3 regions of the Paraglaciecola aquimarina genome follow, and region 2 is predicted to be linked to each of the others. Evidence: predicted binding sites of a transcription regulator. Region 2 holds the regulator's gene; each other region holds the start of a gene.
What was found. The regulator sigma-54, encoded in region 2, starts transcription at its own class of promoters, with help from an activator protein. The targets are predictions, from matches to a motif close to GTTGGCACGNNNNTNGNNT.
Positions count from the first base shown of each region.

Region 1 (3,263 bases), 3.8 Mb from region 2:
GTGCAATCAATCTATTTGATTTAGAAATGGAAAATCGCCACCTGAGTGCTGTAGCACCTTCGATGGACCGTATTTTAGGTCAAAGTGAAGGAATATTATTAGCCAGTAGAAAAGCCGAGCGAATAGCTCAAACCGATATCAGTACCTTATTACTGGGAGAGAGCGGCACAGGTAAAGAAGTCTTTGCGCGCAGTATTCATGAACATAGTCTACGAAAAGACAAACCCTTTGTGGCGATAAACTGTGCATCAATCCCAGAAAATTTATTAGAGAGTGAATTGTTTGGGTATGAAAAAGGGGCATTTACTGGCGCTAACAAAACCACTCCAGGCAAAATAGAATCGGCTCAAAATGGTACCTTATTTTTAGATGAAATTGGTGATATGCCGATTGGGCTGCAAGCTAAAATGTTGCGCTTTTTACAAGAGCGGGTAATCGAGCGTGTAGGTGGTCGTAGCGAAATACCAGTCGATATTAGGGTGGTTTGTGCAACCCACAGGGATGTGCAATCGATGGTGGCGGAAGAGACATTCCGCGAAGATTTATTTTATCGAGTCGGTGAAATCAGTATCATGATCCCGCCACTACGAGAACGAGATAATGACGTAGTGTTACTGGCTAAAACATTTTTAGCCCAATATAACGAAGAATTCAAAACCAAAATTAAAGGCTTTAGTGATTCAGCTATTTTAGCGATGAAACAACATAAGTGGCCGGGTAATATTCGTGAATTGCAGAATAAATTAAAATCTGCCGTGATCATGGCCGAAGGTAATCAAATCCAAGCCGAAGACCTAAGCTTAATTGTTAAAGACGAGGGGCCAACCCTCACGTCTTTAAATTTGCGAGAAGTACGGGAGCATGCTGAAAGTCGAGCTATACGCAACGCTTATTTGGTGGCAGATAAAAATATGTCGAAAGCCGCCGAGTTATTGGGTGTGACTAGGCCCACTTTATACTCATTGATCGACAAATATCACTTAGAAGATATAAAAACAGGAGTGTAAAGGCCTCGGCTTTGTTGGTGTTTACATCAATACTGGCAAATTCATCTCGTCGCCAGTGTTTTTGCTTCATTCCGTTTTATTCATAATTCAAGCTCGCATTATTATTAGTGCTGCTAAATAGCGGCACTGATTTCAAGTTTGCCAATCGTTGCTACCTTCGGTTGTTTGTACTGAACGATATTGCTCAGACCATAGCTGTAATTTAATGATTGGCATTTTCTAACGCTCACTTCATTTCTCACAACCTTGTGTGTCGCCATTGTTAAAATGGCTGGCTATTTAAGGTTGGTATAGTTACTGCTTTACTAATTGTAATTTTCACGTTTTTTTCCTTCATATTGGTAAATTATTTTATGAGCGTTGTGCATAAACGGTTGTTGATTTTTGGGGTAGTGAGTTTACTTTTTGTCAGCTGCTCTGGAGGTTCTCTTGATAGTAATACGGGGCAAGATACGCCCGACGTGTTAGTGAATGCTGGACAAAATAAAACGGTAAATGAAGAGACATTGATTACGGTTAATGCCCAAGTATCTGGTGATTCTGACACTTATACTTACTCATGGCGTGCTACACCAGCACTCACGATAACCCATGAGGATCCTGCTACAGGTCTTGCTAGTTTTACTACGCCAACGGTGACTGAAACAGAAATTTATACGCTAACAGCTGTGGTGATTGACGAAAACGGTAATCGTGGTTCTGATGAAGTGATATTCACCGTTAATCCTATTAACAACTTACCAGCCGCAGTACTAACTGTGCCTAGTTTTGCCAATTTGTCTGTAAATGAATTCCCCGCGGGAGAGATTATTACCCTTGATGGAAGTTCCAGTACGGATTCCGATCCTCCGGCAAATTCTGACGCCATTGCCGAGTACTTGTGGCAACAAACCGCCGGAGAACCAATATTAGAGGGGATCAATAATGTAGGTGATACTTTGTCTTTTGCAACGCCTATTGTAGATGAACCAAATGTTATTACCCTTAGCCTAACCGTGACGGACCAAGAAGGAGCAAAGGATACACAAGTTGTCAATTTGGCGATTCAAAGTGCTAGTCAAACCTTGCCTAAAGTAGAAGCAGGAGTTAATCACGAAGTTTTTTCGGGCGAGATAATAAATTTAAATGGCGCTGCCAGTACTAACATTGCGGCTTCTAGGCCACTAACTTCAAACTGGCTAAACGACTCTGAAAATACGCCTATCATCGCCGATAAAAGCAATCTAGAAACTTATGCTATTGCCCCTGCAGTTTCGCAACAACAAAGTGTTACCTTCACACTAGAGATAGAAGATTTTCAAGGTAATGAAGTAGAAGACAGTATAACGGTAACGGTTAAACCTCTACCTATTCAACCGTTAAATGATACTGGTGTGACACAACAAGCTAACAACACAGAAGTGGTGAGTCTTTATCAGGCGGGTTTCCCAGGGCAAGACGGGCAACGTGGACAAGATGTTATTCACCAGAATGGCTTGTCGGCTAAAGCGGGTCGAGGACAGCAAGGCTTTGATTTTACAAAGTTAGATGTAGTTGGCGACGAAGTCGATGACCCGTCGCAAGATTGGAGTTGTGTGAGAGATAATATTACCGGTTTGGTATGGGAAGTTAAAACGGCTGTTTCTACAACCACCTTACACAGTAGTCAACACACCTTTTCTTGGTACCAAGAGAGTGAGATAGAATTCCAAGGGGATGAACAGGCCACTAATGCCGTTTGCAATTTGGCCGAGTGTAATTCTAGTGCTTTTGTAAACGAAGTTAACCAACAAGGTCTATGTAATTTTAGAGATTGGCGACTGCCAACTCATGAAGAATTATTGTCGATTGTTCATTTTGGTAGAACTAGCGCGCCTACTGTTGATGAGGAATACTTCCCTTATACCAGTGATGCGTTGGGCTCGCCGGTTTGGTATTGGACTGGAGAATCTAGTGCTGATGGCACCTCTGCTGAAGGTGCCCAAAATGCTTGGGCGATAGACTTTACATCAGGCAATGATAATTTTTTACATAAATCTACAGCAGCGAGCATTCGCTTAGTTAGGGCAGGTCGATAATATGCGTTTATTAATTCTGGGGTGTTTATTTTGGTCTTTCGCTGCAATGAGTCAAACCTGTCTGGTAGATTTTGACGCCGCCACGCAAGAAGAAGAGTTTTTAGATAATGGAGACGGTACGGCAACGGACTTATCGTTGGGTCTTATGTGGATGCGCTGTAGCTTGGGACAAACATGGCAAAACGAAACCTGTGAGGGC
Region 1 is NZ_JAWDIO010000002.1:4,025,987-4,029,249, reverse strand. It holds gene prsR (PEP-CTERM-box response regulator transcription factor) at 1-1,007, shown strand, start outside; gene RS130_RS19835 (Lcl C-terminal domain-containing protein) at 1,361-3,064, shown strand; gene RS130_RS19830 (Lcl C-terminal domain-containing protein) at 3,066-3,263, shown strand, end outside.
Region 1: the regulator sigma-54 is predicted to act here: its motif matches at 1,292-1,310, upstream of RS130_RS19835 (Lcl C-terminal domain-containing protein).

Region 2 (3,263 bases):
CAAGTAGCCGGGAGGTAGTCAAGGATCTCAACTAACTCATTGGTGTCTTTAGGTAAGTTTCGCACATCAATGCTAACAGCCACCTGATCATATTCGTCGACCACTGTATGGGTGAGTGTGGGTAACAAATTTACTGGAATATTGTCTACACAGTAGTAGCCAAGATCTTCTAGGGAGCGTAGCACCACAGATTTACCTGAGCCTGATCGTCCGCTGATAATTATGAGTTTCATTTAGCTCATTACCTCAAATAATTCCTGATTAGTTTTGGCGTCTCGTATTTGTTGCAAGGTGTCTTTGTTGGTTAATTTCTGTGCGATAGCAGATAACGTACCTAAGTGCTCACTTGCCTGTTCTTCTGGTACTAAAATAGCGATGAAAATATCAACAGGAAGGTTGTCTATTGCATCATAGGGAATAGGCGATTCGCTGGTGACGACTATTGCTAAAACGTTTTCAAGGCCTTTTAAGCGGCCATGAGGTAACGCAATACCGTTACCAATACCAGTGCTGCCCATTTTTTCTCTGGACATTAAACTCGCGAGTATTGTGCCTTGATCGATGTTAGTCACAACTTGAATGGCGGTTTGACTGATGAGTTCAAGTATTCTTTTTTACTACTGCCCTGAACTGCACAAAGTGTGCAGTCAGGATGGATAATGCTTTTTAATTCCATTACAGCCTCTAATGCTTGGTGTTAATGGCGTTTGACTTTTTCCTTATGTTTAATCACTTGACGATCAAGTTTATCGATTAAACCATCTATTGCTGCATACATATCTGAGTGCTCAGATGTTGCAAACACCTCTGATCCGCTGAGGTGAACGGTAGCTTCGGCTTTTTGATTCAGCTTCTCTACATTTAATATAACGTGCACATTATTAATGTGTTCAAAATGTCGCTCTAACTTAGTGAATTTAGTGTCTACATAGTTTCTTAAAGAATCTGTAATATCTACGTGATGACCAGTAAGGTTAATTTGCATATTGCCTATTCCTTCTAAATTTCGCCTACAACAGGCTTTTACGTTGGTTAGATGGGGGGATCAACAATGATTCCCGGTACTTTGCTATTGTCCGCCGTGCCACTTTAATACCTTGGTCGGCCAACAATTGAGCAATTTTACTGTCGCTTAGTGGTTTGCTAGGCTTTTCAGCAGCGACTAGTTTTTTGATCAATGCCCTTATGGCAGTTGATGAGCATTCTCCGCCTGCGTCTGTGGCTACATGGCTAGAGAAAAAATACTTAAGTTCAAAAATGCCTCGAGGTGTATGCATGTACTTCTGGGTGGTAACCCTTGAAATAGTTGACTCATGCATATCTACCATTTCCGCTACATCGTTTAACACCATTGGTTTCATCATTTCCGGGCCGTGCTCAAAAAAGCCCATTTGTTGCTGCACTATACAATTAGACACTTTAAGTAGCGTTTCGTTGCGGCTTTCCACACTTTTTATAAACCACTTAGCTTCTTGTAGATGAGATCGAATAAATTGGCCATCAGAACTGTTTTTAACGTTCTTGCTCATGGCTGCGTATTGTTGATTAACATTTAGTTTGGGCAGGCTGTCTGGGTTTAACTCTACGGCCCAGCGACCATTCTTTTTACTCACCGATACGTCTGGAATGACATATTCTGGCTCACCGGTTACAACCGCTGTGCCCGGGCGTGGATTTAAGGTTTGCAACAAGCGCATGGCTTCACGTAGTTCATCTTCTTTCAATCGAGTTTTACGCATGAGCGTACGATAGTCTTTACTACCAATTAGATCACAATAGTCGGTGATCAGCATTTTGGCTTCTTCAAGCCAAGGGGTGTCGGCAGCAAATTGCTTAAGCTGAATCAATAAACACTCTTGCGCGCTTCTGGCGCCAGAGCCAATAGGATCGAGCATTTGAATACGTTTTAGAACAACTTCTACTTCATCCAGTTCAATTTCTTCGTCATCCATACTCGCCAGTACTTCTTCAGTACTAATGGTTAGATAGCCGCCTTCATCGATCGAATCTATTATGGCTACGGCAATGGCTTGGTCTGTGTCACTGAAATGGGTTAGGCGTACTTGCCAAAGCAGATGATCTTGAATATTGTCGGTGGTTTCACCTTGGAATACTTGGTCGTCGTCCATTGCTGGGCCTGAGCTACTAGAGGTAGACGGGGCCGGTGCCGATGATGCGCTTAAATATTCATCCCAGGTACTGTCTAAAGGCAAATCTTCAGGAATATCATTGTTTTGTAAGGCATCACCAGACTCTATATTATCGACATTAACTTCCGCCGTGTCATTCGCACCATTTGCGTCATGATTGGTTTCTAATGCCTTGTCACCACCTGTATTATCTACTTGTTCATCAACTTCAAGCAGAGGGTTAGAATCAAGTGCTTCTTGTATCTCTGTTTGCAGGTCAAGTGTAGACAATTGCAGAAGCTTAATTGCTTGCTGCAACTGTGGTGTCATTGTGAGTTGTTGGCTAAATTTTAATTGTAAAGAGGGTTTCATTTACTTCTTATACTTATTTCTGTTGATATCAGCCGAGCTAATCGAAGGCCTAACTATAGCCTGAATTGCTCACCCAGGTATACATCTCTTACACGTTGATCACTTAAAACTTCTTCGGCAGTACCCGATGCTATCAGTTCACCATGGCTAACAATGTAAGCTTTTTCACATACGTCTAGCGTTTCCCGTACATTATGATCAGTAATTAATACACCAATTCCTCGATCACGCAAATGTTGAATGATTTTTTTTATGTCGTTTACTGAAATAGGGTCAACACCGGCGAAAGGTTCATCTAGTAAAATAAACTCAGGATCAGCTGCTAAAGCGCGAGCAATTTCTACTCGTCGGCGTTCACCACCAGACAAACTCATACCTAAGCTGTTGCGAATATGGTTGATATTAAACTCGTCGAGTAATGAATCGGCTTGTTGCTCTCTTTGTTCTTTAGATAGTTCCTTGCGCGTTTGCAATATCGCCATCAAGTTTTGATAAACCGTGAGTTTTCGGAATATAGAAGCTTCTTGAGGTAAATAACCAATGCCTTGGCGCGCACGAACATGCATCGGCTCTAACGTCAGTGCCTGTTGATCGATATAAATTTCACCTTTGTCTAGAGGAACTAGACCCACGATCATATAAAAAGTGGTCGTTTTGCCTGCGCCATTTGGACCCAATAAACCTACTATTTGTCCAGTTGAAACTTCTAGGCTGACATCCCGTACAACTTGCCGAGATTTATAAGATTTAGCTAAATGTGTG
Region 2 is NZ_JAWDIO010000002.1:243,764-247,026, reverse strand. It holds partial or broken gene rapZ (RNase adapter RapZ) at 1-233, opposite strand, end outside; partial or broken gene RS130_RS01860 (PTS sugar transporter subunit IIA) at 234-676, opposite strand; gene hpf (ribosome hibernation promoting factor) at 698-985, opposite strand; gene RS130_RS01850 (RNA polymerase factor sigma-54) at 1,011-2,501, opposite strand; gene lptB (LPS export ABC transporter ATP-binding protein) at 2,555-3,263, opposite strand, start outside.

Region 3 (3,263 bases), 180 kb from region 2:
TGGATTGTTTAGCAATGACACGTTATTAGGTACAACAATCCGCCTTGCTATACACGAAAAGTTTCGTTACCGAGTAACATTTAGCTGAGGTTATGTAGACAAAAATTTATTAAGCCATTGAATTATATTGATATTGCTTAGCGTAAACTAGTGTGTAGCTTAAACGATAGTTCTTATCCAGAACTCAGGTTGATTAAGTTAAGCGTAGGTCCGGGCGGTAAGTTCCAAAGCCGTTAAAGCAGATTGGTACTAGAAATATGAAGGAACTGCATTAAGCGATGCTGGTGATTCTCACTAGGTTCAGCGGCCAGCATGGCAGACATAGTTGACGTGTACAAAAGGAACCATTAGCCGTGTTATCGCCTGCAAAGTCTAGCGTAGTAATGCTTAATAGGTGTTAAAGCATACGCATTAACATGGGGAGTAGGCTAGATACAGGGGACTGAGTTTGCTTACTGGTAGCACCATGTATAGCACCCGCGCCAAATGCGCTGGCAATGCCTGTTGTTGAAGATAGAAATATCTTAGTTTTTTGTTGGGCATCTAAGCGACGGCGTTGTGAATATTTCTGTGCAACCTCAAGATCCTTCTTGGCTTGTGCCAATTGTTGTTTTTGCTTTTGCATAAAATCAAACATCCTGCTTGCTCCTATTATTTGTTCTTTTAGGAAGTATGGCGTCACAGCTGGTTTTCATTTCAATCGCTTGTACAGATGATCCCATGATTTGTTTCACTAACCATATCGCCAAGCCATGTAACACCAAGACAATTACTACACATAATCCCCAATGCATACCCCACTGCATCAACCCCACGCACAAAGCGACGAGTGCCGTGATCCAGGTAGTTAGACTTAATCCCACCAGCAGTAATATGCATATTAGTGTAATAACAATGGCACGTAGAGACAGACGAAAGTCCGCGGCTATTAATTCGGCATTCAGGCGCATTTTAACCTTTATGCTTTGAAGCACCTTTTCCCATGCTGATATTACATCTGCGGCAGAGGCATCGGCTTCAGCCGACGCCTGCTCATTACAGGGGATTGCGTAGATGATTTCACGTCAGTTGTTCTACTTACGTTTGAAGAACGAAGTGATTAACATCCCAGCAGCAAAAGCAATGCCCGCTGTGGCTACAGGGTTTTCTTTGGTGAATTTACCCACACTGGATTGATCCCAGTACTGTTTGGCTTGCTGTTGCTTTTGTTCGAAATTTTGCGCTGACGTTGTCGCCGTTTCACGAAGCTTTCCTTCGGCTACAGTGGCATGTTCACCTAATGTATTTACTGACTCATGTAAGGTTTCTGTTACTCTGTCAGCGATAGGTGTCTGTGAATGAGAGTCGGTCACTTTTGCTTTAGTTGCTGTTTTAGCTGCGGTTGGCATGATTTTCTCCTATAACTAAGGCGGTTAATTCCGCGCTAGTAATATTCTAGAAGCAACCTCTATGCCACTCGTTTTTTGATAAAAATTATATATTTATCAATGTGTTAACTATTTTTTATCAATGCATGGTAACTGAGCCGAGACATTTCTATGTAAATCATACTTGTTGGTCTGCAAAAATTACATAATCAAAGAAAGGCTGTTAATACATGACAGCTACTGTTTGGGTGGGTACACTAAATACTCATAGTTCCAGTTCCATAAGGCGCTGAAGTTGTTACTTGACCTGAAGTTTGAAGGATAAATATGTTTGAAATATCGATATTCGTCCTTACGGTAATTATGCTGATAATTACGTTATTACCATTTGTTCCTTCTGATCATTGGATATGCCGGGTGTGGGAGTTTCCTCGAGTTCAAATAGCCTGTATTGCTTGGTGCCTATGGCATGTAGTAGTTTTTACATATCAGTGCAGGCGGTGTCTATTAGCTTACTTTTAGTCAATTTGTTGGTCGCGCTCTATCAGTTTTTGGATATTGCCTTACACTTGGCTATACCCTAAACAGGTGCCTAGCAGTCGTTCTGCAAATGCTACCCCTTCGATTAAAATCATGAATAGCAATGTGCTGATGCCAAATCACTCGGCTGAAAAATTGATTCGATTAATTGAAGAGCACCAACCCGACGTTGTAGTTACCTTGGAGTCAGATATTTGGTGGCAGCAGGCGTTAGAAAAAATTCACTCATCTTATCCTTATCGTGTTAATCGTCCGTTAGATAACTTGTATGGTATGCACTTGTATAGCAAGTATGCCTTAGAAGATGTGCAGTTAGTTGATTTGGTTGAAGAAGGAGTGCCATCGATTCATTGCTATTTATTATTGCAAGACAAGCTTAAAATTAAGTGTCACTTCTTGCATCCCGCGCCTCCTAGTCCCACAGAAAACAAGCTAGCTACACCAAGAGATCGGGAGTTGCTGTTAATTGCCAAGCAAGTGCAAGGTCGTTTGGGACCTACCATAGTGACCGGTGATTTGAACGATGTAGCATGGTCACCCACAACTAGAGCCTTTAGGCAGATCAGTGGTTTGCAAGATCCAAGAATTGGTAGGGGTATGTATAATACCTTTCACGCTAAATATGCCTTTTTACGCTGGCCGCTTGATCATATTTTTCATAGTGAACACTTCCATTTAGTTCAGCTACAGCGACTACCGTCTATTGACTCAGACCACTTTCCTTTAATGAGTGAATTGGCCTTTCATCAGGTTAACTAGTGTTGCCAGCTAGTGTTGATTATTGCTCGGTGACCGTATGGCGTGCCTCTTAACTTGGCAGTGCTGAAAGTGTTTATCACACCTATGCATGAGATTAACTATTACTGCTGGTGGCAAATATTACAAATGTATGGAGGCAAGTGACGCTTAGCCAATTCACTCAGTTGCAGGCGTTTTTGTTTCTGGCATGCTACCGCCAGTTAGTGCTATTCGCATTGCTGTTTCTACGTCAATATCCAGTGGTGTCAATTGATCTCTGTCGATGTATAAGGTGTAACCGCCAATTTGGTAACTCAGGGGAACATATACACCTAACTTTTCATTATTCTTAAACAAGGTCTTTGCCCCTTCATGGCTAGTGACAAACCCTATTAAATGAATGCTATCGGTTATTTTAACGGAAACGACACTTTGCATTTTTTGCCGCTTGCCTATATTGACTAAATTCACCGCATCTTGAATGGCTCCATAAATGGTTTTGATGATAGGGATACGTTCAAGTATCTGCCCACTCCATTTTATCACCGAGCTAACAACGTAAGCATTTACAGCTAAACCCGTAAATAACAATACTACTAAGCCTAAGGTTAATCCTAA
Region 3 is NZ_JAWDIO010000002.1:426,302-429,564, reverse strand. It holds gene RS130_RS02700 (hypothetical protein) at 398-625, opposite strand; gene RS130_RS02695 (DUF883 domain-containing protein) at 1,074-1,388, opposite strand; gene RS130_RS02690 (endonuclease/exonuclease/phosphatase family protein) at 2,019-2,666, shown strand; partial or broken gene RS130_RS02685 (DUF502 domain-containing protein) at 2,823-3,239, opposite strand.
Region 3: the regulator sigma-54 is predicted to act here: its motif matches at 1,439-1,457, upstream of RS130_RS02695 (DUF883 domain-containing protein).